DNA from 4 places in the Kitasatospora sp. NPDC048407 genome. Region 3 is predicted to be linked to each of the others. Evidence: riboswitches for the same ligand, from Rfam matches in the RefSeq annotation. Region 3 holds a riboswitch; each other region holds the start of a gene.

Region 1 (7,131 bases), on a different contig from region 3:
GGCACCGTGCTGTCGCTGGACCAGGCGCTGGCCGCCTACGAACTCGACCTGCCCGCCGGGGCGACGGACCTGCACTACCTCGCCCGGGTCGATCCGGAGAGCGGCCGACTGCACGTCGCGGTGGCGCTTCGCAGCACCCGCGCCGCAATGACCGACTACTTGCAGCAACATGGCCTGACGGCCGATCAGCTGGCGCACCTGGACGACAGCGCCTACCCGCACGGCGACGTCATGGACTACGCCGGCCTGTGCGGCAACACCGCGAAGGTTCCCGCGGTCTCGGTCCCGCTGAAGCCCGTCACCAGCACCGAATCGGCCCGGGTGGCGGTCGAGCTGGACGGCCCGGCCATCCGCGAGAACACCGCGGTGGTCCTGGCCGTCGTCCCCACCTAGGAGTGCCGTGGGCCGGCGCCCCCGGGGCCGCCTAGGATGGCCGGCGTGATCGCGGACGAACCGATGGCAGCGGAAGCGGACGGGACCGCCCTTCCCGGGGTGCGCAACTTCCGGGACGCGGGCGGGCTCGGGGCACTGCCCCACGGCATCCTTTACCGCTCCGGTGCGCTGGACCAGTTGACGCCCGACGGCGCCCGGACGCTGCTCGGCCTCGGTGTGCGCACCGTCCTCGACCTGCGCAGCACGCCGGAGGTCACCGCCCGCCCGGATGCGCTCGGCGACAGCGGCATCCGGCACCTGCACGTCCCCGTCTTCGCCGAGCAGCGCTGGCCCGAGGAGCAGGCCGAGCTGTACCCGCTGATGGCCGAGCTCGCCGGACGCCCGGCCGCCGCGCTCGTCCGGACCTTGCTGGCCGCCGAGCGCCGGGCCGTCCTGGTGCACTGCGCGTCCGGCAAGGACCGCACCGGCGTGGTGGTCGCGCTGGTGCAGTCGCTGCTGGGCGCCGGGGAGCCGGAGATCCTCTCCGACTTCCTGCGTTCCAACGCGGCACTGGGACTCACCGCCCACGACCCCGACGTCCCCGGCCACGCCGGCCGCCCGGTCGCGGCCGTCCACCTGCGCCGCGCCCTGATCTCCGTCCGCTCCCACCACGGCACGCTCGAGGAGCACCTGCGCGCCCACGGCGCTCGAACCTCCGAACTCGCCTCCCTGCGCACGGAGTTCCACCCCACGGCCTGCCCGTAGGGCCTTCCCGGCACCGTCGCACCGGCCTGCCGCGACGCACCCGCCGCAGCATCCTGTTCCGCCTGAACCTCCTCCGTTCCCCACGCTGCCCGACACCCGCACGGCATCGCATCGCTCGTCCTCTGACTGCGACCCCGGTGCCATGACCCCGGGATTGCCGCCCCTCGCCACCGCCGGCGACAACCGCCGGCGGCTGATCAGTTGCGCGGGTGCGTCTCGTACATCCGCACCGCCACGGTGACGCCGGCCACTGCGGTCAGCGCGGCGACCGCCCAGATCGCGGTGGTCACGCCGTAGGCGTCGGCGAGGATGCCCGCCACCAGCGCTCCGACCGCGAAGCCGCCGTCACGCCACAGCCGGTAGACGCCGACGGCGCGCGCCCGCCATGCGGGGTGGGCGACGTCGCCGATGACGGCCAGCAGCGTCGGGTAGACCAGGGCGGTGCCCGCACCCAGCAGTGCCTGGGCGGCGGCCCACACGGGGAAGGTCGTCCCGACCGCGACCAGGCCGAGGGCGGCGGCCTGCAGCAGCATGCCCGCGGTGATCAGGTGCTTGCGGCCGATCCGGTCGGACCACCAGCCGGTGAGCATCTGCCCCGCGCCCCAGACGGCCGGGTAGAGCGCGGCCAGGATGCCGATCCGGCCGATCTCCAGACCGTGCGCGGCGTACAGCAGCGGAAAGATGCCCCAGGCGAGGGCGTCGTTGAGGTTGTTGACCATACCGGCCCAGCTGGCGCTGGACAGCGCCCGGTCTCCGAGGCTGGTGGTGCGCGCTATTCGGGCGGTGCTGAGCGCCGCCTGGTCGTCGCCACCGGCGTTCGCGCGGGCAGTGGCCGCATCCTCCGGCATGGCAGCGACCGTACCCTCCGGCGAGGCCCCGCCGGCCGCTCCCTCCAGTGCCGTGCTTGTGGTGACCGCATGGGCGGCGGCCTCCGCCCGGGCGTGCTCGCGCGTCTCCCGGACGGCGGCGACCGTCAGGCCCAAGCCGAGCGCGACGTAGGCCGCGCCGAGCAGGAACGGCTGTGGGCGCAGACCCCAGTGGGCGGCAATGGCGCCGGTGCCGGTCGCGGTGACGGCCACCGCGAGGTAGCCCGCCGCCTCGTTCAGGCCCATCGCGAGGCCGCGCCGGGCCGGGCCGACCAGGTCGATCTTCATGATCACCGTGGTGGACCAGGTGAGGCCCTGGTTGATGCCCAGCAGCACGTTCGCCGCGACGATCCAGCCCCAGGTCGGGCCCCAGGCCAGCATCGCCGGTATCGGCAGGGCCACCAGCCAGCCCGCGATCAGCACCGGCCTGCGCCCGTACCGGTCGGAGAGGGTGCCGGCGAAGAAGTTGGTGACCGCCTTGGTCGCGCCGAACGCCAGGATGTACGTCAGCGCACCCGTGTAGGCGGACAGGTGGAAGACCTTGTCGGCGAGCAGCGGCAGAACCGTCCGCTCCTGCCCGAGCATGCCCCCGACCAGGGCGTTGACCGCCACCAGCAGGCCGAACTGCGCGAGGTTGGCGCGCAGCCCGAGCCGGATCGGGCGGCCACCGGGCCCGCCGGCCGGGATGGCGGGCGGAGCAGTGGTCGGCGCGGCTGCCCGGGGTGGCAGCGGGCGCTGGGCCTCGACGGACATGGACGGCTCCCGGGTGGTGCGTGATGCGTGGAACGTGGTGCGTGGAACGTGGTGCGTGGTGCGGTGCTCCGCCGGCGTTGACCGCGCGGCGTGCACGACGAGCCTATTCCACTCTTTCATGGATTACTGGATAGGTGCGTCCACCTGTGGTCGTGCGGGCAGCTTCCGGACGGCCGGCAGCGCGAGCAGGAGGAGGGCGGCGGGCACTCCCAGCGCGGTCATGCCGAACAGCGTTCGGTGCACGCCGATCCCGTCCGCGAGCGGGCCTGCGAGCACCAGGCCGAGTGGCATCAGCGCCACCGAGATCAGGTGGTCGTAGGAGCTGACCCGCGACAGCACCTGCTCGGGTATGTGCACCTGGAGTGAGGTCTCCCACAGCACGAAGCAGAGCGAGACGCCGACTCCGGTGCAGGCCTCCAGCAGGGCGATCACCGCGACCGGAGCACCGGATCCGATGATCAGCGCCTGGCAGGAGGCAATCGCCATCCCGACGGCCGCCACCGCCATCGGCCGGGCCGGTTTCAGGCGGTAGGCGCAGACGTCTCCGACGATCGAGCCGAGGCCGAAGGCGGTGACCACCACGGCCCAGGCGCCGGCCCCGCCCCACTCGCGGTCCGCCAGGACCGGGCCGAGCACGAACACCGAGGGCAACACCACCACGTGGTACACCGCGATCGCGAGCATGCCCGACCACACCCAGGCCCGTTCTCGCACCTGCCGCCAGCCGACCCGGAGTTCGGCCAGGAACCCGAGTCGCTCGGCCTGCTCCGCACTGGCCCGCCCGCCCACCGCACCGAGTCTCGCCAGCACGGCGGCGCTGGCCGCGAAGCTCGCGGCATCCACCATCAGGGCACCGCCGGGCCCGGCAAGGGCGACCAGCGCGCCGGCCAGCACCGGGCCGATCACCAACCCCACCGAGTGGACGAGCCCGCGCAAGGCATTGGCCTCGCCCAGCCGTTCACCGGACACCAGCAGCGGGATCAGCCCGGTGGAGGCGGGCAGGAAGAACGCGTCCGCCACCCCGAACACCACCATCAGCAGTGCCAGCACCCCGACCCGGGCCGTCCCGGTGAGCAGCAACACCGCGACGGCCGCCTGGACCACGCACCGCACCAGATCGGAGGCCAGCATGATCCGCTGTCTTGGCATCCGGTCCGCCCACACGCCGCCGATCAGCATGAACACCAGCACCGGCAGCAGGCCCGCCGAAGCCACCAGGCCGACATCGGCGGCCGACCCGCCGATCGACAGCACGGCGAACGGCAGCGCGACGAACGACACCCTGTCGCCCAGGACGGACAGCGACTGGCCGACGAACAGACGGGCGAACTGGCGCTCCACCCGGAGTACTTCGGGAATCAGCACAGCCACGGGCACCTCCACAGCGGGTCGGGGAACAGCGATCACCGCGATGGTAGGAAGCTCCCGAAGCAGCTGTCGCGCGATTTATCCGCAACGCCTGCAATGCCCGGATATCGCTCAACTCGCTTTAATTCCACGGCATTTGATGACAATTCAGCTTCCAAGGCCCAAGCGGGACCGTCCGCCTTCCCTCCCCCCGCTCCCCCAATCCCACCGATCGGCCAGACTTTCGCACCCGACCATCGGACCGCCGGATCACCCGACCGCCCGACCGCCCGGGCAGCGCAACTCGGCCGTAATACGGCCGCGATGAGCTTGTGATTGCTCCGTTCGAGTGATTAGGCTCGGTCCGGCCCGCACCGCCGGGCCCCGCACGCGGCAACGCCGAACCCTGTCCGCCGCGTTGCCGGGTCGACCACCACAACCCTTGGACAGGGACGGGGGAACCAGGTACGTCGCCGCCCCCACGGCTAGGGGTGAAGCCTCCGCACCGGCTCCCGCCGGCACACGGCGGCCGGGCCTCCCTCCGGTCCGAACCCGACAGCTCACCTCGCAGGCGTGCGGAGAGGATCTGGCATGCTCTTCACGGGTTCCGGGCGCCACCGTCGGCAGAGCCAGGCGGAGAAAGCCGCCGAGCGGGCGATCGCCGCAGCCGGCGTCGCCGGCGTCGGCCTCGCCCTGCCCCTGCTCGCCGTGACGGGTGCGCAGGCCGCCCCCAGCACGGTCTGGGACCGGGTCGCCGACTGCGAGAGCGGCGGCAACTGGAGTTCCGACTCGGGCAACGGCCTGTACGGCGGCCTCCAGATCACCGCCCAGCGCTGGATCGACTACGGCGGTACCCGGTACGCCGAGCTGCCCAGCGGAGCCACCCGCAGCCAGCAGATCGCGGTCGCCGAACGGATCCTGGCCACCGAGGGCCCGCAGCCATGGGTGTCCTGCGCCGACACGGCGGGCCTGCGCACGGTCAGCGCCCCCGGCGTGGTGGACAACAACGACTCGGCGGACGAATCGGGTGCGCTGCGCGGCGCCCGCGGCATCGCCGCCGTCAACACCGCCTCGGACGGCACCGTCGCCCCGCAGAACGCCACTCCGGTGTTCTCCGGCCTGCCCGGCTACGACCCGGTGTACCACGTGTACTGGTACGAGAAGAACGGCGGTTGGTTCTGGACCAGCCACCAGAGCCTGTACGAGCGCTACATACAGCTGACGCACCCCCAGCCGCCTGCGGCCACGCCGTCCCCGGCCCCCACCCCGGAGAGCCCGGCCACCCCGACCGCTCCGACCGCTCCGACTACGCCGACTGCGCCGTCGACCGACCCGAGCCCGACCCCGACCACACCGTCCGACAACCAGAACGGCAACGGAAACGGGAACGGCGCCGAGAACGGCAACGGCACAGGCCACGGCAACGACCAGGGCCAGGGTCAGGACAGCCACGGCAACGGCGGCACCCAGCAGCCCACCACCCCCGACCCGGCCACCACCACGCCGCCCCCGAGCGCCTCCACGCCCGGCAGCGCGCCCGCGCCCGCCGAATCCCCGTCCGCCGCGACCCCGTCCCCGCAGCCGTACACCGTCGGCCCGGGCGACACGCTGGCGAAGATCGCCCGCAGCCACGAGCTGAACGGCGGCTGGAGCGGTCTCTACCAGAGCAACCAGCAGGTGGTGGGCGAGAACCCGGACCTGATCCACCCGGGCCAGGTGCTGAACCTGGGCTGACGGCCGCCCGGTCGAGCCGCCGTCACTTCGGGACGGCGGCCAGTCCGGTGCAGCCGCGCAGGCCGTCGCGGCGCTGCTGGGCGGCCTTCGCCGCGCTGCCGGTCTGCGGGACGGGCACGCCGCGGCCGTCGATGTGGGCGGGGGTGAAGGTTTCTCCGGTGACGCGTCCGTCGGTGCTGATGGTGAGTGTGGTGACGCCGGTCTCGTCGGAAGCGGTGTAGTTCGAGGTGCCGTACCAGAGGAAGTTGCCGAAGCCGTACGCCACGTAGGTGTTCCCGAGCATGCCCGCGCCGAGCATGGTGTGGGCGTGGGTGCCGACCACGGCGGTGGCGCCGGCCGTGGCGAGCTTCTTGGCGAGTGCGGTCTGCGCGGCGGTCGGGCAGGCCACGCCTTCCTCGCCCCAGTGCAGGTAGACCAGCACCACGGGCGCCTGCGCCTTGGCCTCGGTGACGGCGCGCAGCAGGGCCTTCTCGTCGAACGCGGAGGCGATGCCGGCCTTGTGCTCGCCGGCCCGCCACTTCTGGTTGGTGATTTCGTCGACCTGGCTCGCCGCCAGGACGGCGACCTTTGTTCCGCGCACGTCGGCGATGTGGGGCGCGAAGGCTTCGGCCGTGTCCTTACCGATGCCGATCAGCGGAATCGGGGAGTTGGCCTTGGCGGCGAGGGTGTCGGCGAGGCCGTCGGCGCCGAAGTCGACGGCGTGGTTGTTGGCCTGGGAGAGCACGTCTATCCCGGCGTCCTTGAGCGCGGTGAGCGCCTTGGGGCTGGTGCGGAACGTGTAGGTCTTGGGCTCGGGCTTGCCGCGGCCGGTGATCGCGGTCTCCAGGTTGAGCACCGCCAGGTCGGCGGCGGACAGGGTCTTGGCGATCGGCCCGAGCGCGGTCTCGCCGGCGGGGGCGGTCAGCCGGGAGCCGGTCCGGCCCTCGAAGTGGACGTCGCCCGCGAAGGCCACGGTGATGCTGCCGGCGGCGCCGCTCGGCGCGTTGTCGCCCGAACCCGTGCTCGGAGCACCCGTCGTTCCCGGGCTGCCGGACGTTGCACCTCCGGCGGAGTCCCCGGCGGGGGCGGCGGCCGTCGTCCCGCCGCCCCCGGATGGCGTCGATCCGCCGCATCCGGCGACGGCGGTGAGCAGCAGGACGGCGGCAGCGGTGGTGAGTGGTGCGCGGCGCATGGTGATTCCCCCGGATCGTTCGCTGCGTCGCACTGTATCCGCGCCACTCGATCACCGGAAGCCCATCTCGCCACCAAATGATCACAACTGTGCGACCTGATCCGCCGTCGAACCGCTCAGGCG
Region 2 (7,131 bases), on a different contig from region 3:
GCCCGGCCGACCTGGTGGAGGCGGTGGAGCCCGGTTCGGCCTCGCCGCACGACGTGGCCCGGCGCGGGCTGGCCGAGGACGACCCGGCGCTGCTGGACCAGCTGCTGGCCATCCCGCAGGTCCACCTGGTGGTGGACGGCTACAACGTGACCAAGACCGGCTACCCGCAACTGCCGCTGGAGCAGCAGCGGTTGAGGCTGCTGGGCGGTCTGGCGATGCTGGCCCAGCGGACCCAGGCCGAGGTGACCTGCGTGTTCGACGGCCAGGACCTGGACGTTCCGGTGATCATGGCCCCGCCGCGCGGCGTCCGGGTCCGGTTCAGCCGGACCGGGGAGACCGCGGACGAGCTGATCCGCCGCCTGGTGCGGGCCGAGCCGCAGGGCCGGCCGGTGGTGGTGGTGTCCGCCGACAAGGAGGTCGCGGACGGGGTGCGCAAGGCCGGCGCCCGCCCGGTGGCCTCGGTTCTGCTGCTGAACCGCCTGTCGCGCAGCTGACGGGCGCTCAGCGGTGTTGGGGCGTCCGGAGTGTGTCGGTGTGGTGAAGAGGGGCGGAGAAGTGAATCCGGGAGCCCCCCGGGAGTGGACGCGGAGGCAGGGACTTCACTAGGGTCTGGCGTCAAACCTATATTCCGGACTATCGCTCTAACGGGTGAGTCCAGAGGAAGAAGGAGCACCGCCTTGGCCTCCCACCGCCGTCCCAAGCAGCCGAGTCGCGCCCGGGTGACCGTGCTCACCGCTGCCGCCGCGACCGCGGTCGCCCTGTCGGCCCAGGTGAGTGCGCACGCCGCGCCGGCCCAGCCGAACAAGGACGAGATCAAGGCGCAGGTCGACAAGCTCATGGAGGAGCAGGAGCAGGCGGCCGAGAAGTACAACGGCGCCAAGGAGCAGGCCGACCAGCTCCGCAAGCAGGCCGACCAGCTGCAGGACCAGCTGGCCCGCAGCCAGGACCAGCTGAACGAGCTGTCCTCCGGGCTCGCGGCGGTGGCCGGCGACCAGTACCGGCACGCGGGCGTCGACCCGTCGATGCAGCTGATGCTCTCCGCCGACCCGGACAAGTACCTGGACAAGGCGTCCTCCTTCGACCAGGCGGCCAGCACCCAGGCCGAGACCCTGAAGTCGCTGCAGGACCAGCAGCGCCGGCTGAACCAGCAGAAGCAGGAAGCGGCGGACGTCCTGAAGGAGCTGGACAACTCCACCCAGGCGCTCAACGACGCCAAGAACGAGGTCAGGACCAAGCTGGAGCAGGCGCAGAACCTGCTCAACCAGCTCTCCGCCTCCGACCGGCGGGCGATCACGCAAGGCGACGGCGCCGCCTCGCGCAGTGCCGACCGGGTCGACCCGGCCACCCTGCCGAAGGCCGCCGGCTACGCCGGGGTCGCGGTGCAGCGGGCGCTCGACAAGCGCGGTGCGCCGTACGTGTGGGGTGCGACCGGCCCGAGCACCTTCGACTGCTCCGGCCTGATGGTGTGGGCGTACGCGCAGGCCGGCGTGTCGCTGCCGCGCACCTCGCAGGCGCAGGGCAGCTACGGCGCCAGCGTCGGCACCGACTGGCACAACGCCCAGCCCGGTGACCTGGTGGTCTACTACGGCGACCGGCACCACGTCGGCATGTACATCGGCAACGGCATGGTGGTGCACGCGCCGCACACCGGTGACGTGGTGAAGACCATGAAGGTCGACGCGATGCCGATCTCGACCATCCGTCGGGTCTGACGGTCCGACAAACCGGACATAGGCCCCTCGGGGCGACAATTGACACGCCGTGACACGCCCGGGCGGGTCGAGATCCTGCTGTGATCTCGAACACGTCCGGGCGTCGCGTTTCCCTGGTGAACGGCGGGAAATGCTACGCACTGCGCAACGGATCCCTTACGTTCGGTCAGTTTCGTAATCGAAATTGACTCAGATTCAGATTTTTTTCCGACAAGGATTTGAACGGATCACGGATCGGTTACTAGGGTCATAGTTCGACCACCGCAGAGTCGATCGCCCAAGGGGGGCGACGGCGGAGGTCGCCGCCGAGTCCGTGACGCAGCGGGTGGATCGCCAGAACGAGATCCGCCGACGGGGATACCCCTGAGGGGGTTGCTGTCGAACGGAGCCGGGGAACCACGTTCCCCCGGGGTGAATCGGCGCCAGGTCGGCCGCGAGAGCGGCCGGTGAGGCGCTGTAGGGCGTCTCTTCCGGCCCGAACCCGTCAGCTCACCCGGTAGGCGGTGTGAGGAAGAAGGAGTCCGCCTTCGTGGCGTCCCATCGCCGTCCCAAGCCCGTCGGCCGTGCCCGGGTCTCGATTCTCACTGCCGCTGCCGCCACCGCCGTCGCGCTGTCCGCCCAGACCGGCGCGCACGCCGACCCGGCGCCCACCAAGGACCAGGTCAAGGCGCAGGTCGACCAGCTCAACGAGCAGGCCGAGGTGAAGACCGAGGCGCTCAACGCCTCCGTCGAGAAGCAGCAGAACCTGCAGAAGCAGGTCACCCAACTGCAGGACCAGCTGGCCCGCCAGCAGGAGCAGGTGGCCACCGTCCAGGACAGCCTGGCGACGATCGCCGCCGAGCAGTACCGCAACGGCGGCATGCCGCAGACCATGCAGCTGATGCTCTCCAGCAACCCGGACAGCTTCCTCGGGCAGGCCGGCACGCTGAACACGGTCGGCGCCACCCAGGCCGACCTGCTCAAGAGCTTCAAGGCCGAGCAGGCCAAGCTCGACGGGCAGCGCGAGGAGGCCGCGCAGAAGCTCGCCGAACTGGACACCACCACGAAGGCCCTCAAGGCCGACAAGGAAGACGTCCAGTCCAAGCTGGCCAAGGCGCAGGAGCTGCTCAACACGCTCACCCAGAAGGAGCGCGACGATCTCGCGGCGGCCGAGGCCAAGGCCGCGAACGACTCCCGCACCCAGGCCGAGCGCGCCTCCCGCGACAACACCCGCACCGACCTCGGCGCCCCGCCGGCGCAGGCGCCGGCCGGCTACGCGGGTGCCGCGATGAACGCCGCGCTGTCCAAGCTGGGCAGCTGGTACTCCTACGGCGCGGCCGGCCCGAGCACCTTCGACTGCTCCGGTCTGATGCAGTGGGCGTACGCCCAGGCGGGTGTCTCCATCCCGCGCACCTCGCAGGCCCAGGCGGGTGCCGGCACCAGCCTCGGCACCAACATCGCCAACGCCCGTCCGGGTGACCTGATCATCTACTACGGCGACCAGCACCACGTCGGCATGTACGTCGGAAACGGGCAGATCGTGCACGCCCCGCACACCGGCGCGCAGGTCCGCTACGAGTCGGCGACCGTCATGCCGATCACCAAGATCGTCCGGATCTGACGGCCGCTCGGAGCCTTCGGCCCGGCACCCCGCACAGGGGGTGCCGGGCCGCCCTCGTTCCGGTGTCCGATTCGCGGTCGAATATTCGAAGTTGTCAGGGTTTGGACTGGATCCGTCCGACTCGCTAACCTCTGCCCCGGCCCCCCGTGCGGACGGCCGTCCGATCCGCGGGCGGCGGCGGAGGCCGGAGCTCAGGAACGGAGTCGTCGCACGTGCCAGTGCACCGTCGCCCCCCACTGCCCGGTGTCCAACGCCTCGCCCGAGCCCTGGCGCTCACCGCCGCCGCGACGGGCGTGATCCATCTCGGCGTCGCCCCGGCCGCCGCCACTCCGGCCGACCCGCCGGACCGCGCCGACGTCAAGGCGCAGGTCGACCAGCTGTACGACGAGGCCGAGCAGGCCTCCGAGAAGTACAACGCCGCCCAGGAACAGCAGAAACGGCTGCAGCGCGAGGCCGGCATCCTGCTGACCCAGGTCGCCGCCGGGCAGGACGACCTCAACCGGCTGCGCGCCGACCTCGGGGCGGTGGTCGCCGCCCAGTACCGCGCCCAGGGCCTCGATCCCACGCTGCGGCTGATGCTCGACAACGACCCGGCGTCCTACCTGGCCGGCGCCCGCTCGCTCGGCCAGGCCACCGCCCGGCAGAACGAGACCCTGCGCGACCTGCGCGAACGACAACGCCGGCTGGACCAGCGCCGTCAGGAGACCGCGGCCAAACTCGACGAACTGGAACAGGTCCGGCACCGCCTGGCCGCCGCCAAGGACGAAGTCCGCACCCGCCTCGCCCGGGCCCGGCAGCTGCTCGGCGACCTCACCGCCGCCGAGCGCGACCGGCTCGCCTACGACGACGACGCCCGGGCCGCCCGCGGCGCCGACCGCTTCGACCTCGGCAACGAGCCCCCCGCGTCCGACCGCGCCGCCGCCGCGCTGAACGCGGCCGTCTCGAAGATCGGCTCCTCGTACGTGTACGGATCCACCGGGCCCAGCACGTTCGACTGCTCCGGTCTGATGTACTGGGCGTGGCGGCAGGCCGGAGTGACCCTGCCGCGGACCTCGCAGGGGCAGGCCTCGGCCGGCCGGCGGGTGAGCCTCGCCGAAGCCCGGCCCGGAGACCTGGTGATCTTCTTCAAGGACAGGCACCACGTCGGCATGTACGCCGGCGGCGGTGTCGTCGTGCACGCGCCGCACCCCGGCGCCCGGGTCCGCTACGAGAGCGTCAGCGCGATGCCGGTCAACTCGGTGGTGCGGGTCTGAGCCAGCACGAGCCCCTGGTCACCGACCTGCCGCAGGCGCCGGCGCCGCGGCAGGCCGGTGCTTCGCCGTCCCGGCGGGCCGCGCTGCTGGTCGCCGCCGGGTGCGCGGCCCAGCTCTCGCTGCCCCGGGTGCTCCCCGCCGGGCCCGCCGGACCGGCCGCCGCCCCGCCCGGGCCGGGCGCGCCGTCCGGGGCCCGGGACGCCGTCGCGCAGGTGCTGTCGCGGCGGGCGGGCGCGATCCTGCGGCGCGACCCCGCCGGGCTGCCGACGGCGGCGGGCGCCGAGGAGGCCGACCGGGACCTGCTCACCCGTACCGCCGCGATCCGGTTCACCGAGTACACGCTGCGGCTGACCACCTTCACCGAACCCGCGCCCGGCGCCGAACGGCTGACCGTCGGCGCCGAACTCGGCTACCGGATCTCCGGCGTGGACGACTACCCGGCGCTGCTGGAACGGCAGATCGACCTGCAGCGCGAGCCGGCCGGCTGGCGGGTGCTCCGGGAGGTGCCCACCGGCGCGGTGGCGCCCTGGGACCTGGGCACCGTCCGGACCGCGACCGGGCGGCACAGCCTGGCGCTGGGCCTCGGCGAGGACGGCGAACTCGCCGACCTGGCCGCCCTCGCCGACCGTGCGGTGCCCACCGTCGAAGGCGTCTGGGGTCCCTGGAAGCCCGGCCGACTGCTGCTCGAACTGCCGCTCACCGTCCAGCAGTTCGCCCGCCGGATGGACGTATCCGCAGACGCGTACCAGGGGATAGCCGCAGTCACCCTGGCGGTCGGCGGCGCGCCGACGCACACCCCCGCGGATCGGATCGTGGTCAACCCCGACGCGTACCGGCAGCTCAGCGAGCTCGGCCGCCGGGTGGTGGTGACCCACGAGGCCACTCACGTCGCCACCCGGGCCGACACCAAGGCGTGCACCCCGTTGTGGCTGTCCGAGGGCGTCGCCGACTACACCGGCTACCAGGGCACCGGGCGGACCACCCGGCAGATCGTCCCCGAACTCGCCAAGGACGTCCGGGCCGGGCGGATGCCCACCGGGCTGCCCACCGACGACGCGTTCACCGCCGGCTCGGCCGGCATCTCGCAGGCCTACGAACTGTCCTGGCTGGCCTGCGACTTGATCGCCCACCGGTACGGGCCGGACCGGCTGGTGGCGCTCTACCGGGCCGTCGGGCAGAACGGCGCCGGCGGCCTGGAACGCGCATTCCGGGCCGAACTCGGCCTCGGCGTCGCCGAGTTCACCAAGGACTGGACGGCCGCGGTGGCCACCCTGCGGGACTGACCTCAGCCGGCCAGTGCCCGCTCCAGGCCCGCCGCGTCCAGGAACGCGGTGTGGGTGCCCGCCGTGGTGCAGGCGAACGCGCCGGCCGCCGCACCGGCCCGCATGCACTCCTCGACCGGGCGGCCCGCCAGCCGCCGCTGCAGGAAACCGGAGACGAACGCGTCGCCCGCGCCGTTGCTGTCCACGATCGGCGCGCCCGGGTCCACCGCCGGGAAGTGCCGGGGCGCCTCGTCCTCGCGGGTGAGCAGGAACGCGCCGTGCGCGCCCGCGGTGGCCACCACCAGCTCGGCCCGGCCTTGCGCCAGGATCGAACGCATCGCCGCTTCCGGGCGGTTGCCGAGGCCGGCCGCGGACAGGAACACCACGTCCGAGCGGAGTGCGTAGAACCGGTGGTGCTCGTTCTCGCCGTCCCAGGCGTGCAGGTCGGTGGAGCTGGGGCGGCCCAGCCGTTCGACGTCCGGGTACATGTCGCGGTTGACGCCCGTGATCGACAGGTGGACGTGCTGCGAGCGCTCCAGCAGCGGCAGCCAGAACTCGCGCGGCAGCCGGGCGTCCGCCGGGTGGCGGCCGTCGTAGAAGGAGAACCGCAGGCCGTCCGCGTCCACCAGGTTGACGCTGCGCGGGGTGCCGGCGGGGGCGGGCAGGTGGCTGAAGTCCAGGCCGCGGCGGGCGTATTCGGCCAGCACCAGGGCGCCCTGCGGGTCCTCGCCGAGGAAGTCGGCGAGCTTGGTGCGCAGGCCCAGCGCGTGGCAGGCCAGCGCGACGCCGTTCCCGGTGTGCGCCGGGTAGTCGCGCACCGGGGGGACGTGCACCGAGTCGACGCCGGGCGGGATCTCCAGGCGGTCCACCCGGACGATGGTGTCCACGCCGACGCCGCCGACGATCAGGATGTCGTAGTCGATCATTCGGCGATGGTGGCAGCGAAAAGCCTTGCCCTGCAAGCGCTTTCAGAAACTTGCAGGGCGGGGCGGGGTGTCAGGCGCGGTCCGCCGGAGTGAGGTCGTCCAGCAGATCCTGCTCGTAGGCGATACCCGGCCGCACCGGGTACTGCGGGCCCAGCTGACCGGCCGGCAGCACCAGCGTGGTCAGCACCTCGCGCCGCCGGGTGGAGCGCCAGAGCCGGTACGCCGACAGCACGGTGGCCGCCAGCAGCACCAGGTTGCGGGCCGTCAGCACCAGGACGCCGGACAGCTCGCTGCGGTTCACGGTGCCGAACATCACCGGGAACTCGATCGTGGTCAGCACCGTGGCCACCAGCACCACCACCGCCACCGGACGCTGGC
Region 3 (7,131 bases):
GGGTGAGGGCGCCCTGGCCGATCGGTTCGCCCGCCGGGTCGTCGACGGCCAGCCGGTAGTGCTGCCGCGGCTCGGCCTCGGCCTCGTCGAGGTAGAGCTCGATCTGGTCGGCGCATTCCTCGAAGTCGGCCGCGTCGAACGGGAGATGCCGGATCACCCGGGGGTCGCCGTGGAGGGCGTGCAGCGCGGCGACTTCCTCCGGGGTGTGGTGGTACTCCCGCAGCGTGAGCCGGGGGCCGGTCAACCGGACGGTCTGCATGGGACTCGACCCTACCGGTCGGCCCCGCGCGGACCGGTTAACGTACCGGGGTGGACGACGAAGACCTGCACCTGCTCCCCCGTACCCGTGCCGCCGACCTGCTGGACTGGGCGGCCGAGGAGGGTTTGGAGGCGGTACCCGAACCGGCGGTGCGGACCGTACTGACCCTGCTGGAGCTGGGCGGCGCCCGGCTGCACGACGGTTTCCCGGAGCTGTCCTCGCCGGTGCTGGAGCACCTGCTGTACGAGCAGCTGCACCTGTACGTCCAGCCGGACGGCGACGCCTGGGCGTACCCGGCGGCGGTGCGGCTGCTGATCGAACGTCAGCGGGCGGCGCGGCGGCTGAACGCCAAGCGGCTGGAGAAGCTGCGCGAGGAGGCCGACTGGCAGGGCCAGGTGCTGGTGGACTCGCTGCTGCGCCGGTCCGACCTGCTGACCTGGCCGCGCCTGTACACGCTGCTGCTGCGCGCGGACGGCGTGCCGGTGGACGACCTCGACCAGGTGCGGGGATGGCTGGAGGACTTCCGGGCGCTGGACGTCGAGGAGCGCTTCGCCGCGTACGAGCGGGTGCCGGGGGTGGATCCGGACGGTGGCTGGGGCCCGGAGCGGGCGCTGCTGGTCGGGGTGTCCACGGACGGGGCGCGACGGCTGCTGGAGCACGGCCTGATGCGGCGCAGCTACCGCAACCTGGCCGAGCTGAACGCCCGGGGCCTGCCGATGCCGGACGAGCTCTCCGGGGAGTTCGAGGACTTCGAGGAGGCGGTGGCGCAGGCCGCGATCGACCTGTGCGGCGAGTGGACGGTGCCCGGGCTGGCCCGGCTGCTGCTGGAGGAGTACCCGGAGCTGGCCCCCGAGGTGTACTGAGGGTTTCGGCCCGCCGGGTCCGCCGATCGGAGGACCCCGGAATCGTCCTGATGATCCATCGGTCCTGGCCGTCCGGACGATCCGCGGGGCGGGGCCGCCGGGCCAGGGTGGAGCCATGGACATCGTGACTCCGGCCGGCGCCACCTCCGTCGGCCTGCGCCCGCCGTTCCGTCGGATCGCCGCGCAGGCCGCCGCGCTCTGGTCGGCCGTCTTCGCCCTGGTGCACCTGTACTGGCTGCTGGGCGGCCGGGCCGGTCTGCCGGGCGGGCTGTCGGTGCTGGACAACACGCCGCTGCTGGTGATCGACATCATCGCGATACCGCTGTGCGCGGTGGCCGCGGCGCTGGCCCTGGCGCTGATACGGCCGTGGGGCGAGCGGCTGCCGGCCCGCGGGCTGCTGTGGGCGGCCCGGGGCACGGCGGTGCTGCTGATCGTGCACGCCGCGCCCTCCGTGCCGGACTGGCTGGCGCTGGCGGCGGGTCACCGCTCGGTGGCGGAGCTGGACGCGATGGCCCGCTTCGCGACCGTGCTGTACGAGCCGTTCTTCCTGGCCGGCGGGCTGCTGTTCGGCTGCGCGGTGTTCGGCCGGCGGCTCCTGCCCGAGCGCGGCGGCCGTCGATGAGCGGAAGAACTACGGCTGCAGGCCGCGCTGCTGGAGCCAGGGCAGCGGGTCGATCGGGGCGCCGCCGCCGGGGCGGACCTCCAGGTGCAGGTGCGGGCCGGTGACGTTGCCGGTGGCGCCGACCGCGCCGAGCACGGTGCCGGGGGCGACCTGGCCGGAGGCGGTGGCGATCCGGGAGAGGTGGCAGTACCAGAGTTCGGTGCCGTCGGGCAGGGTCTGGATGACCCGGTAGCCGTAGGGGCCGGACCAGCCCGCCGAGGTGACGGTGCCTCCGGCGACGGCGGCGACGGGGGTGCCGGTGCGGGCGGCGAAGTCCAGGCCGGTGTGCAGGTGCGCCCAGTGCGCGCCGGACTGGGCGAAGTGCGCGGTCAGCTGGTAGCCGGCCACCGGCAGGGTGTGCGCGGCCTGCTCGGCCTCGGCCTGCTGGGCGGCCCGCTTGGCCTCGGCCTCCTGCGCGGCGGCCAGCCGGGCGGATTCGTCGGCGGCGGTGCGCTGGCCGTCGGCCTGCTGCTGGATGCGGGCGGCGAGGGCGAGCCCGGGGTCGCCGGCGAGGAGGCCGTCGGAGGCTTCGTCCGCGGCGGTGACGGGCACCGGGGCGGCGGCCTGCGCGGGGGCGGCGCCGAGTGCGGTGGCGCCGAGCGCGGCGGTCATCGCGGTGACGCCCAGCAGGGGCGCGCCGGCGCGGGACTGACGGGGCAGCCGGTGCCGGGCGGCTTCCGGCTCGACCGGGTGGTCGAGCAACTGGGTGCCGGTGCTCTCGGTGTAGGTCGACGCCACGGGGGCGTGCTCCTTCCTTCCCTGCCGCCGACCGGGTTAGCTGACGGGTTCGGAGGTGGAAGGTCTCCTACGGTCGAGCCCAGGGCCGTCCCGATTCACCCCGGTGGAAACGTGGTTCCCCGGCTCCTGGGACGCCCCGAAGGGTGTGCCCAAGTGGATTAGGCGTGGCGCACGGTGCCGCATGGTTACGGCGTTGCCGACCGCGCTGCGTTATCAAACGTTAATCCTATGGACCCCATGATTCCAAGCCGCTACCACGAGACAGCGAAGATTTCCTGACGCCCTATGGGTGATTTGTGACGGTTCACCAGGGCCAACCTGACGGATTGTGACCGAGTGGTTGAGTATCCGTACTCACGCCACGCCTCCGGGCCGGCGCGACCCTGATGCCATGACCGCAACCGTGCCGCACCGGACCACCGCCGCCTACTTCGCCCAGGCCGCCGTCTCCTTCGGACTGGCCACCGCCGCGCTCTCGCTCGGGATCGCCTACCTGCCGGTGAGCGCCTGGATGCGCGCCTTCCTCGCCGTCGGGCTGCTGTACGAGATCACTTCCGCGTTCACGCTGGCCAAGGTGATCCGGGACCGCCAGGACGAGGGCGCGATCACCAGCCGGGTGGACCAGGCCCGGCTGGACAAGCTGCTCGCCGAGCACGACCCGTTCAAGGTGGAGGGGATCTGACCGATCCGGCCGGCCTCCACGGCTTGACGGCTAAGGCTATTAGCCTTAGCTTTATGGCTATCGGCAGTCGGCCGGGCCTCCAGCGCCCGGCGCACCGCAACGCCCGCCCAGGAGGCCCGCGATGAACAGCACCCTCGGCACCACCCGGTACGTCGACGTCCCCGGCGGCCGGATCGCCTACGACGACACCCCCGGCACCGGCGTCCCGGTCGTCCTGCTGCCCGGCATGCTCGACAAGCGCGCCACCTACCGGCACCTCGCACCGCTGCTGACCGCCGCCGGGCACCGGGTGATCACCATGGACCTGCGCGGCCTCGGCGAGTCCTCCACCGGGTTCACCGACTACTCCCCCGCCGCGATCGCCGACGACCTGGTCGCCCTGCTCGACCACCTCGACCTGCGCGGCGCCGTCCTGGCCGGCAACTCCTACACCGGCGCCACCGTGGTCCGCGCGGCCGAGCTCGCCCCCGGGCGGACCGCCGGGGTGGTGCTGATCGACGCCTTCATCGAGAACCTCCCGCTGAACGCCTTCCAGAAGGCCCTGTTCGGCCTGGCCGCCCCGCTGGTCACCGCGTTCCCCGGCCTGTGGAGCTCGATGCAGAAGTTCTACTACCCGACCGCGCGGCCCGCCGACTTCGACGCCTACCGGGCCGGCCTCGCCGAGATGCTGCGCGAGCCCGCCCGGAAGGCCGCGCTGCGCGGCTACCTCACGGGGGACTCCGCGCCGGTCGGCTGGTGCGAGGCCGTCGACGTGCCCGCGCTGGTGCTGATGGGCAGCAAGGACCCCGATTTCCCGAACCCCGAGCTGATCGCCGACCGGCAGGCCGCCGCGCTGCGCGGCCGTAAGGTGATGATCGAGAACGGCGGCCACTACCCGATGGCCGGCTACCCCCAGGCCGTCGCCGACGCCCTGCTCCCTTTCCTGAACGAGCTGAACGAGGTCGCCCGCTGATGGCCCGCGCCGGACTCTCCCCCACCGCGGTGGTGGACCACGCCCTCGACCTGATCGACGCCCAGGGCGCCGAGACGCTCACGCTGGCCGCCGTCGCCGCCAAGGCGGGGGTCGCCACCCCGTCGCTGTACAAGCACGTCCCCGGGGGCCTGGCCGAGCTGCGCCGCCTGGTCGCCGTCCGCACCCTCGACGACCTGACCGACCACCTGGCCGCCGCCGTCCTCGGCCACTCGCGCGACGAGGCGGTCGCCGCCCTGCTCGCCGCGTACGCCGGGTACGCCACCCGGTTCCCCCGTCGCTACGCCGCGCTGCCGCAGGCGCCCGAGCCCGACCCGGAGCTCATGGCGGCGGGCGAGCGGCTGGTGAACGTGCTGTTCGCCGTCCTGCGCGGGTACGGCCTGGAGGGCTCCGAGGCGGTGCACGCCGCGCGCACCCTGCGGGCCATGGCCCACGGGTACGCCTCGTTGACCACGGCGGGGGCGTTCCAGCTCGCCGAGGGGCCGGACGTGACGCTGGAGCGGCTGACCGGCGTGCTGGTCGACGGCCTCGGCCACTGGCCGGGCGGACGCGGCGCGTGACCTGACGGGGGCCTGGCGCGTTCTACCCGATATGAAGAAGCGCAGCCTGCTCGCCTTTGCCTCGCTCGCCGTCGGCGTGGTCGCCTCGCTCACCGCGCCCAGCGCGCACGCCGGCCCCGAGCACACGGCCGGCACCACCCCGCACACCGACACCCTCTCCGCCCCGGACCGGCCGATCGCCGAGGAGGTCCAGGAGGACGGTTCACCGGCCTGACGGCGCCTCCCGCCTGCGCGTGGGCCCCCGCACGCGCCCCTCCACACCATTTCGCAACCGGTTCCCCACGGATCCGACACCAATGGTGCGTAACACTGTCCTTCGGTCGGGAAGTCATACCGCGTGAAGACCTTCACGGGTGACCGACAAGCACGGAGGACAGCACACATGCCGCAGGTGACTCAGCGCATCGAGCACGGCACGGGACTGATCCCCGCCCCCCGCGCCACCTCTGACGGGTCGGCGGCCGGGACGCGGTCCGACGCGCTGCCGCAGCCGGAGGGCTGGGGCGCGACGCTCGCCCGCTGCTTCGCGGTGGCCCGGTCGCTGCGCTCGCTGCGGCCGGTGACGGCGAAGGACCCGCAGCCGTACGGCGAGGTGGACGGCCAGTAGCGGCGGCCCGCGCCGGATGTGACGGAGCGTGAGCCAGGGCCCGGCCGTCCGGCGTTGCCGCCGGTCCACCGGGACGCCACCTGACGGACGTCCGACGCTGTCGGTTCTGTCCGACATTGACGCGCTCTGAACAGCAATGCTTCGATCAGTTCATACGCCAGTAGGAAGTCCACCCTAGAATTCGGCGGGTGACGACCACTCAATGGTGCTTGGCAGCAGCCGCATTGCTCGCCCTTCTCGCTCTCGCGGCCTCCGCTCGGTCCCGCGCCGTCACCCGAAACCTGCGCGGCCGGCTGGCCGCCACCGAGGACGAACTCGCCGCCACCCGCGACCGGCTGGCCGCCGAACTGGCGGACCGTCAGGCGGGTGTCGAGACGGCGCTGCGCGAGCAGGAGATGAACGCGGCCACCCGCCGCGCCTTCCTCAGCGTGGCCCGCCGCATCCTGGTGATGGCACACGACCAGCAGGCCGGACTGGACGAGATGGAGCGCACCCACGACGACCCGGTGCTGCTCGAAGGACTGCTGCGCGCCGACCACGCGGCCGCCCAGCAGGCCCGGCTCGCCCAGACCCTGGCAGTACTGTGCGGCTCCCGCGCGGGTCGCCACTGGCCGGAGCCGGTCTCGCTGGAGGACGTGGTGCGCGGCGCCCAGTCGCGCATCCTGCCGTTCCAGCGGGTGGTGGTGCACAGCCGGGTCGACACCGCCGTGCTCGGTGCCGCCGCGGAGGCGCTGATCCACGCGGTGGCCGAACTGCTGGACAACGCGACCCGCTACTCGCCGCCCAGCTCCCAGGTCTACGTCACGCTGATGCCGGTCCACAACGGCGCGGTGATCGAGATCGACGACTGCGGCGTCGGCATGACCGAGGTGACGGTGGCCAAGGCGGGCGCGGCACTGTCCGGCGGCGGCTCGCTGGAGGTGTCGCGGATCGGCGAGGTCCCGCAGCTGGGCCTGGCCGCGGTCGGCCGGCTCGCCGAGCAGTACGGCTTCCGGGTCACCATCAACTCCGCGCCCTCGCCGTACGGCGGTGTGCGGGTGGTGGTGCTGCTGCCGTCCGCGCTGCTCACCGATCCGCTGTCGGTGCCCGCGAGCAGCATCCCGCGCACCGAACCGGCGGCGGCCGCGCTGCCGGCCCGTCGCCCGGCCGTCGCCGCGGACCACGACCGGCCGTCCGTTCCCACGCAGGGCGGCGCCCTGCCGCGGCGGGTCAACCGCCGTGGCAGCGCCCCGCAGCAGCAGACCGGGTCCCGGGCCGAGGAGCAGCCCGCGCCGCCGCCGCGCTGTGCGCGCGAGGCGCAGACATTCATGTCGATGTTCCAGGCCGGGACCGCCAGCGGCCGTTCCGCCGCACAGCAGGACCGGCGGCCCGAGCAGGACCGCCACGACGCATTCCCCGCCCCCCAACTTCCCCAGCGCTCGGGAGACTCCCATGACCACAACCCCTGATCTCGGCTGGCTGCTGACCGACATCGTCGCCGTCCCAGAGGTCCAGCACGCCGTCGTGGTGTCCAACGACGGCCTGGAGATGGGCCGCAGCCCGAAGATCGGCCGGGACGACGCCGAGCGGCTGGCCGCCGCCTGCTCCGGACTGCAGTCGCTGTCCCGGGGCGTGGCGCAGGGCTTCGGCGACGGGCCGACCCGGCAGATCATCATCGAGTTCGGCGGTGGTTACCTGTTCGTGGTCGCCGCCGGCGCCGGGACCCACCTCGCGGTGCTGGCCTCCGAGTCGGTGGACGCCGGCCTGGTGGCCTACCAGATGCAGACGCTGGTCGAGCGGATCGGCAGCCAC
Region 4 (7,131 bases), on a different contig from region 3:
GATCGGCTTCGTGCTGGCCGCCGCCCTCACCGGCGCGCTGGCCCGCCGCGGCGCCGACCGCAGCCCGCTGCGCACCGCCGGCGCGATGGCGCTCGGCAGCCTGGCGATCTACGCGGTCGGCGTGCCGTACCTGGCGTTCGCCCTGGACGTCCCGCTGGCCAAGGCCGCGAGCCTCGGTCTCTACCCGTACCTGGTCGGCGACGCGCTGAAGATGGTGCTCGCGATGGGCGCCCTGCCGCTCACCTGGAAGCTTCTCGGCCGCCGCTGACGGGCGACCCGTTCCGAACCGGGCCCGCCGCCCCTGCCGGGGCGCGGGCCCGGTGGCATGTCACACTCGTGTCCATGCGCGTCTACCTGGGCTCCGACCACGCCGGATACGAACTGAAGAACCACCTCGTCGAGTGGCTGAAGGGGGCCGGGCACGAGCCGGTCGACTGCGGCCCGCACATCTACGACGCCGAGGACGACTACCCGCCGTTCTGCCTGCGGGCGGCCGAGCGCACCGCCGCCGACCCGGAGGCGCTGGGCGTGGTGATCGGCGGCTCCGGCAACGGCGAGGCGATCGCCGCCAACAAGGTCAAGGGCGTCCGCGCCGCGCTGGCCTGGAGCGAGCAGACCGCCGCCCTCGGCCGCGAGCACAACAACGCCAACGTGATCTCGGTCGGCGGCCGGATGCACACCGTGGACGAGGCCACCAAGTTCGTCGAGATCTTCCTCAACACCCCGTACAGCGGCGAGCCCCGGCACACCCGCCGGATCCAGATGCTCTCCGAGTACGAGACCACCGGCGAGCTGCCGCCCGTCCCGGCCCACCACCCGCAGGGCTGAGCCGGACCCAACGCACCGCGCCCGCCCGGGAGTTGTCCCGGGCGGGCGCGTTCGCTTTTTTCCCGGACGGTCAGAAGCCGTGCGGCAACCAGGGCTCCAGCCCCGAGCGGAACGCCGCCGACACCTGCTCCAGCGCACCCGTCCGCAGCTCCCGCACCAGCCCCGCCGCGGCCAGCGCCGTCAGCGAGGTGCCGCCCAGGTAGACCGAGCCCAACTCGCGGACGTCCAGCTCCAGATCGGCCGGCTCGTCCGTCGGCACGCAGGAGGCCGGCTTGCCCGGTACGGCCGTCAGCCGCCAACGGCCCGCGTTCCACGGGCAGAACGCGTCGGTGACCTCCAGCACCGCGTCCACCGGCTGCGCCCAGCCGCGCGCCTCAAGCGCCTTCGGCAGGTCCACCAGCCGCACGAACATGGCGTCCACCAGCCGGGGCATCAGGTGCCGGTAGTCCGACACCAGGTGCAGCAGCGGGTCGTCCGCCGGCAGGTTGAACGCCTCCACCCGCTCGGTGAGGTCGAGGTCAAGCAGGAACTCCCACAGCCGGGCGTACACCCAGGGCTGCTCCGCCTGCACCGCGCGGACCCGGACCACGCCGGCCGCGCCACGATCGTTCCAGTCGTCCTTCACCGCGTACCGGGCGTAGCCGAGCAGCTCACCGGTCTCCGGATCCTCCGCCACCACCGACTGCAGCGGGGAGAAGCCGCTGCGGGACTCCGGCGCGTCCAGCACCGGCAGCTTGTCCCAGCCCGGCTGCCGCACCAGGGTGCCCGGGCGGCGAGTGGCCAGACGGTCGTACAGCTCCTCGCAGCGGGCCAGTTCGGCCCCCGGATCGGCCAGCCGCAGCACCAGCTCGCCGCGGCGCTCCGGCGTGTGCACCTTCACCCGGCCGCGGATCATCGATATGACCGCCTTGCGGGTGCCCTGCCCGTAGCCGAACCGCCCGTAGATCACCGGCTCGGACGCCGTCAGCACCGCCAGCGCCTCCCCGGCCGCATGTACGTCGGCCAGCTGACGGCGCATCATGGCGGTCAGCGCGCCCCGGCGCCGATGGGTGGGCAGCACGCCCACCATCGTCACGCCCGCCGCCGGGACCACCGCTCCGCCCGGCACGACCAGCCGGAAGCTGAACGCCGAGCAGCCGCCGACGATGCGCTCGCCCTCGCAGATCGCCAGCGAACGCTCCACCTCGGTCAACTCGTGCCACAGCGCGCGTTCGGCGGGAGCCTCCCCGCCGCCGCCGAAGGCCACGTCAAGGGTGCTGTACCAGGTCTCCCACTCCTCGGCGCGCAACGGCCGGATGGTCAGATCGGGGTGTCGAATCGTCATGAGCCCCTGCCTACCACCCGATCCGGAACCGTGCGACCGATTTGTCGCGCCCATGCCGTAGCCGGCCTCCCGGGCGGCCGAAACCCACCGGAGCGTGCCCCTCCCGTTGCACTCGGTGCCACCGGGCCGTCGACGCGCGCACCGGCGGTGGATACAGTCGGTCCCCATGGTCGGCAGAGCGCGCCCCAGAGCGACGGGCCGGGACGGCGGACCGTCCCGCGAGCCCGTGACGGCCCGGCTGCGCGCTGCGCTGTACCGGGCCAGGCGCAGGGTGCGCCGCACCGGAGTCGACTACTTCCGCGGCGACGGCGTCGACTGGTGGGCGTTCGCCGCCCTCGCCCTCGCCGTGCCCGTCCTGGTCCTGCTGAACATCCTGCTTCCCGACTGGGCCCCGCCCACCGCCCTGGTGCTGCCCGTGCTGGCCGGCGCGCTGCTGCTGCGCCCCGGCACCCTGGTGCTGCTGTACGCCGTCGCCGCCGCCGGACTGATCACCGAATCCCTGGTGCACACCGGCGAACGCGTCGCCAGCGCGCAGCCGGAGACCTACACCCACGGCGTCACCCCCGGCTCCGCGCTGGTGGTCGGCGCGGTCGGCGTCGCCGGACTGCTGGTCGCCCAGTTCCGCCGCCGGATCGGCGTGCCCTGGCGCGGCGGCTCCACCATGCTGTTCGACCTGCGCGAGCGGATCCGGATCCAGGGCCGGGTCCCGGAACTGCCCGACGGCTGGCACACCGACACCGCGCTGCGCCCGGCCGGCGGCCAGTCCTTCTCCGGCGACTTCATGGTCGCCGCCCGCACCGGCCCCGGCGGACGGATGCTGGAAGCCGTCCTCGCCGACGTCTCCGGCAAGGGCATGGATGCCGGCAGCCGCGCCCTGCTGCTCTCCGGCGCCTTCGGCGGCCTGCTCGGCTCGCTGCCCGCCCACGACTTCCTGCCCGCCGCCAACGGCTACCTGCTGCGGCAGGACTGGGCGGAGGGCTTCGCCACCGCCGTCCATCTGGTGGTCGACCTGGACACCGGCGAGTACGAACTGCTCTCCGCGGGGCACCTGCCCGGCATGCACCGCCTCGCGGGCGCCGGGTACTGGGAGGTCAAGGAGGCCGAGGGCCCGCTGCTCGGCGTCTACGACGAGGCCAAGTTCGAGGGGGTGCGCGGCACCCTCGGCCCCGGCGACGTCCTGATGCTGTGCACCGACGGCATGGTGGAGATCCCCGGCCGCGACCTCGCCGAGGGCATGGACCGGCTGATGGGCGAGGCCGACCGGCTGGTCGCCACCGCCCCGGGGTCGATCCGGCCAGGCTCCGCGGTCCGGCTGATCGACACCGTCGCCAAGCACGTCAACGACGACCGCGCGGTGCTGCTGGTCTGGCGCCGCTGAACCTCCGTCCGGTGCAGACGCGGTGAGCGCGGAGTGTCCACGGAGTGTCAAACCCGGACGTTGATCTTCGGCCAATTCCGGTTCGCGGCCCGAGCCGGGCGGCGATGTTGGATCTGCCTGCCGGTTTGCCGCGCAGGCCAGCACGGACCACCGCCCGCCGACGGGGTGTCAGAACCCGTCCGCTATCGTCGCGGTCGGCGAAAATCAGTCCTGCCAGGCGGGTTCGGGCACCGAGCGACCGGGCAAGTCCTTTACGCACTCAGCACGAGCGACCACACTGAGTCCGGATGGAGTGGTGGGGACACGGGGGGCAGGGGCCGGTTTCCGCCTGGGAGCCAACGCCGGCTTCCACCGAACCCCCGCCATGAATCGAGGAAGTGAGTCCCGGTGGCCTTCTCCGTCTCCGCGCTTGTCCTGTTCGGCATCATCGTCGCGATCTTCATTCGCAACAAGCAGCTGAAGACCGGGCACGCCATCGTCGCCGCCCTGTTCGGCTTCATGCTGAGCCAGTCGACCATGGCTGGCCCGATCCAGCAGTTCCTCACCTCGGTCTCCAAGGCCATCGCGTCGATCGCGGGCTGACGGCCTGTCGGCTCCCCGGCGGCACGCCACGACGGGCGGGAGACACCCCCGCGCCGTCCATTCGGCCTGCCCACGGTGACCAGGCTCACCCGCGACGTCACGCCAGGTCCGCGCCCGAACGCGCACGGTGGCCGAAGTCGCCCACCGTGCGGGGTTCGTACGCGCACTGTCATGATCGCGTACGCGCACCGCAGCGTGGTGTCGGCACAGCGTGACCTGGTGGATCGTCAGCCCCTTCCCGATCCAGGGAGCGGGGCCGATCGGCGTTTGCCAGCCTCACGGGCCGTGGGATTTGCTTCCTCCGCAGCCCGGCCAGTGACCGGGCGGGCCACCGGACGGAACGCCTAGTCCTGCCGTCGTCCGGTGCCGACCAGATACCACGCCACGGCAGGAGCGGGGGAACCACAGGTAAGTCGCCGGGCCCGGAAACCACCGGGAACGGCTCGGGGTGAAGCCGCAGTCCCTGCGGCCGGGCAACTCTCGCCCGAACCCGACAGCTCACCTCGCAGGCGTCGGAGAGGAACGCCTTCATGTCCGCTCAGGGCAAGCACCGCAAGCCGAGCCTGGCCACCATCGCCCGGATCGCCATCGCCACCGGTGTGGCCGGCGCCGCGATCGGCCTCCCGGTCACCGCCGCCTCCGCGCACACCGCCACCGAGCAGGCCGGCAGCCGCCCGTCCACGGTCTCGGTGGACGCCACCCCCGTCGCCGACCAGGCCGCCGCCCCGCACAGCTACCGGGTCGCCTCCGGCGACACCCTGTCCAAGATCGCCGCCGCGCAGCACGTCGACGGTGGCTGGCAGAAGCTGTACCAGGACAACCGCTCCGTGGTCGGTGGCAACCCCGACCTGATCTTCCCGGGCCAGAAGCTGGCCATCAACGGCCAGGCCGCCGCCCCCGCGCAGGCCCCGGCCGCCAAGTCCACCTCCACGGACACCGCCACCGCGCCGAAGGTCGCCGTCAAGAAGGCCGACACCGCGAAGCCGGCCACCACCGGCACCGTCAAGGCCCAGCCCGTGGCCCCGGCCCCGCAGGCGGCGCCCCCGGTCGCCACCACGGCCACCACCGCCACCACGGCCCCCACCGCGGTCCCGGCCGCCGCGAGCAACAGCTCCACCTACGTCGCCCCGGCGCCGGGCAAGGTCACCACCGGTTACAAGGTCGCCGGCTCCAACTGGGCCTCCGGCTACCACACCGGCATCGACTTCCCGGTCGCCACCGGCACCAGCCTCAAGGCCATCGCCAACGGCACCGTGGTCTCCGCCGGCAACGGCGGTGCCTACGGCAACCAGGTCGTCATCAAGCTGGCCGACGGCAAGTACGCCCAGTACGCCCACCTGTCCTCGATCTCCGTCTCGGCCGGCCAGTCCGTGACGGCGGGTCAGCAGATCGGTCTCTCCGGCGCCACCGGCAACGTGACCGGCCCGCACCTGCACTTCGAGATCCGCACCACCCCGAACTACGGCTCCGACATCGACCCCGTCGCCTACCTGGCGGCCCACGGCGTCAACGTCTGATCCACGCCTCACCCCCGAAGGCCCCGCGCAGTCCGCTGCGCGGGGCCTTCGGGCTGTCCGGCGAACCGTGCTGGCGCCGCGGAGAACGGCAACGGCCCCGACTGCGTTGGCAGTCGGGGCCGTTGGCCATTCGGAGCGGGTGACGAGAATCGAACTCGCGTGACCAGTTTGGAAGACTGGGGCTCTACCATTGAGCTACACCCGCAAAGGCGTACCCGCACCGCGTCGCGGTGGCGAGGACTGGATCAGGGTACCTGGTCGAGCCGGTGGATTGCACACTCCTTCCGCGCTGTCGGCTCGCGAATATCGCCCCGGTCGGAGGCGGCCCGACGTGTACTCTTCTGCTCGGCACCACGGGGTGTGGCGCAGGTTGGTAGCGCGTCCGCTTTGGGAGCGGAAGGCCGTCGGTTCGAATCCGGTCACCCCGACCGTGCGGCAGGGTCTCGTCCGTGGGCGGGGCCCTGTTGTCGTTGTGGGGCGCGGCCGCCCCGGCCCTGCTCCGCTGTCGTTGTGGGGCGCGGCCGCCCCGGCCCTGCTCCGCCGTGCACCCGGTGCCGGGCGCAGTCACTTTCGTGGTACCGGTAGGATGGACCGCTGGCGGTAGTACGGACAGCATTGCAGCCCCAACCGCCTATCGCCCTGACCGCAAGCCCCCCTAGGAGACCCCACCGTGAAGAGCGCCGTCGAGACTCTGAACCCGACCCGGGTTCGACTCACCGTCGAGGTGCCCTTCGAGGAGCTCAAGCCCAGCCTCGACGCGGCGTACAAGAAGATCAACCAGCAGGTCACCGTTCCGGGCTTCCGCAAGGGCAAGATCCCGAACCGGGTCATCGACCAGCGCTTCGGCCGTGGCGCGGTGCTGGAGGAGGCCGTCAACGACGCGCTTCCGCGCTTCTACACGCAGGCCGTCGACGAGGGCCAGATCGATGTGCTGGGCCAGCCGGACATCACCGACATCGCCGGTGTCGAGAACCTGGCCGACGGCGGTGACCTGAAGTTCACCGCCGAGGTCGACGTCCGTCCCGAGGTCGCCCTGCCGGACTTCGCCGAGATCGCCGTCGTGGTGGACCCGGTCGAGGTCACCGACGAGGACATCGAGAAGTCGCTGCAGCAGCTGCGCGAGCGCTTCAGCTCCGTGAAGGATGTCGAGCGCGCCGCCGCCGAGGGCGACGTCGTGGTCATCGACCTGGAGGCCAAGGTCGACGGTGAGGTGCCGGAGGACGGCACCGCCACCGGCGTGAGCTACGAGATCGGCTCCGGCCGCCTGCTGGACGGCATCGACGAGGCCGTCGTCGGCCTGTCCGCCGGTGAGGCCAAGACCTTCACCACCACCCTCAAGGGTGGCACCCAGATCGGCAAGGACTCCGAGGTCACCGTCACCGTGACCACCGTCCAGGAGAAGGAACTCCCGGAGCTGGACGACGAGTTCGCGCAGCTGGCGAGCGAGTTCGACACCCTGGAGGAGCTGCGCGGGGACTCCCGCAAGCGCCTCGAGCGGATGA

Evidence for each region. A riboswitch is a leader RNA that binds a small molecule or an ion and turns the genes downstream of it on or off. The one in region 3 is predicted to bind cyclic di-AMP.
Region 1: linked by a shared signal. The riboswitch ahead of ACGFWJ_RS07050 (transglycosylase family protein) and the one ahead of ACGFWJ_RS30340 (M23 family metallopeptidase) in region 3 are both predicted to bind cyclic di-AMP.
Region 2: linked by a shared signal. The riboswitch ahead of ACGFWJ_RS32080 (NlpC/P60 family protein) and the one ahead of ACGFWJ_RS30340 (M23 family metallopeptidase) in region 3 are both predicted to bind cyclic di-AMP.
Region 4: linked by a shared signal. The riboswitch ahead of ACGFWJ_RS34715 (peptidoglycan DD-metalloendopeptidase family protein) and the one ahead of ACGFWJ_RS30340 (M23 family metallopeptidase) in region 3 are both predicted to bind cyclic di-AMP.

The regions. Positions count from the first base shown of each region.
Region 1 covers NZ_JBICXW010000002.1:371,207-378,337, reverse strand. The annotation lists gene ACGFWJ_RS07070 (hypothetical protein) at 1-393, shown strand, start outside; gene ACGFWJ_RS07065 (tyrosine-protein phosphatase) at 430-1,137, shown strand; gene ACGFWJ_RS07060 (MFS transporter) at 1,335-2,756, opposite strand; gene ACGFWJ_RS07055 (MFS transporter) at 2,880-4,127, opposite strand; cyclic di-AMP (ydaO/yuaA leader) riboswitch at 4,525-4,691, shown strand; gene ACGFWJ_RS07050 (transglycosylase family protein) at 4,695-5,837, shown strand; gene ACGFWJ_RS07045 (CapA family protein) at 5,860-7,008, opposite strand; gene ACGFWJ_RS07040 (diiron oxygenase) at 7,125-7,131, opposite strand, start outside.
Region 2 covers NZ_JBICXW010000026.1:68,128-75,258, reverse strand. The annotation lists gene ACGFWJ_RS32090 (NYN domain-containing protein) at 1-494, shown strand, start outside; gene ACGFWJ_RS32085 (NlpC/P60 family protein) at 678-1,712, shown strand; cyclic di-AMP (ydaO/yuaA leader) riboswitch at 2,079-2,231, shown strand; gene ACGFWJ_RS32080 (NlpC/P60 family protein) at 2,242-3,312, shown strand; gene ACGFWJ_RS32075 (NlpC/P60 family protein) at 3,525-4,565, shown strand; gene ACGFWJ_RS32070 (hypothetical protein) at 4,694-5,848, shown strand; gene ACGFWJ_RS32065 (carbohydrate kinase family protein) at 5,851-6,753, opposite strand; gene ACGFWJ_RS32060 (glycosyltransferase 87 family protein) at 6,824-7,131, opposite strand, start outside.
Region 3 covers NZ_JBICXW010000022.1:75,342-82,472, reverse strand. The annotation lists gene ACGFWJ_RS30355 (GNAT family N-acetyltransferase) at 1-259, opposite strand, end outside; gene ACGFWJ_RS30350 (hypothetical protein) at 310-1,122, shown strand; gene ACGFWJ_RS30345 (DUF3995 domain-containing protein) at 1,238-1,744, shown strand; gene ACGFWJ_RS30340 (M23 family metallopeptidase) at 1,754-2,521, opposite strand; cyclic di-AMP (ydaO/yuaA leader) riboswitch at 2,532-2,696, opposite strand; gene ACGFWJ_RS30335 (YiaA/YiaB family inner membrane protein) at 2,913-3,203, shown strand; gene ACGFWJ_RS30330 (alpha/beta fold hydrolase) at 3,325-4,155, shown strand; gene ACGFWJ_RS30325 (TetR-like C-terminal domain-containing protein) at 4,155-4,733, shown strand; gene ACGFWJ_RS30320 (hypothetical protein) at 4,765-4,947, shown strand; gene ACGFWJ_RS30315 (hypothetical protein) at 5,116-5,340, shown strand; gene ACGFWJ_RS30310 (sensor histidine kinase) at 5,529-6,788, shown strand; gene ACGFWJ_RS30305 (roadblock/LC7 domain-containing protein) at 6,772-7,131, shown strand, end outside.
Region 4 covers NZ_JBICXW010000035.1:25,448-32,578, forward strand. The annotation lists gene ACGFWJ_RS34690 (biotin transporter BioY) at 1-268, shown strand, start outside; gene ACGFWJ_RS34695 (ribose-5-phosphate isomerase) at 343-828, shown strand; gene ACGFWJ_RS34700 (GNAT family N-acetyltransferase) at 899-2,152, opposite strand; gene ACGFWJ_RS34705 (PP2C family protein-serine/threonine phosphatase) at 2,319-3,530, shown strand; gene ACGFWJ_RS34710 (hypothetical protein) at 3,918-4,112, shown strand; cyclic di-AMP (ydaO/yuaA leader) riboswitch at 4,483-4,637, shown strand; gene ACGFWJ_RS34715 (peptidoglycan DD-metalloendopeptidase family protein) at 4,643-5,629, shown strand; tRNA gene ACGFWJ_RS34720 (tRNA-Gly) at 5,764-5,834, opposite strand; tRNA gene ACGFWJ_RS34725 (tRNA-Pro) at 5,984-6,057, shown strand; gene tig (trigger factor) at 6,300-7,131, shown strand, end outside.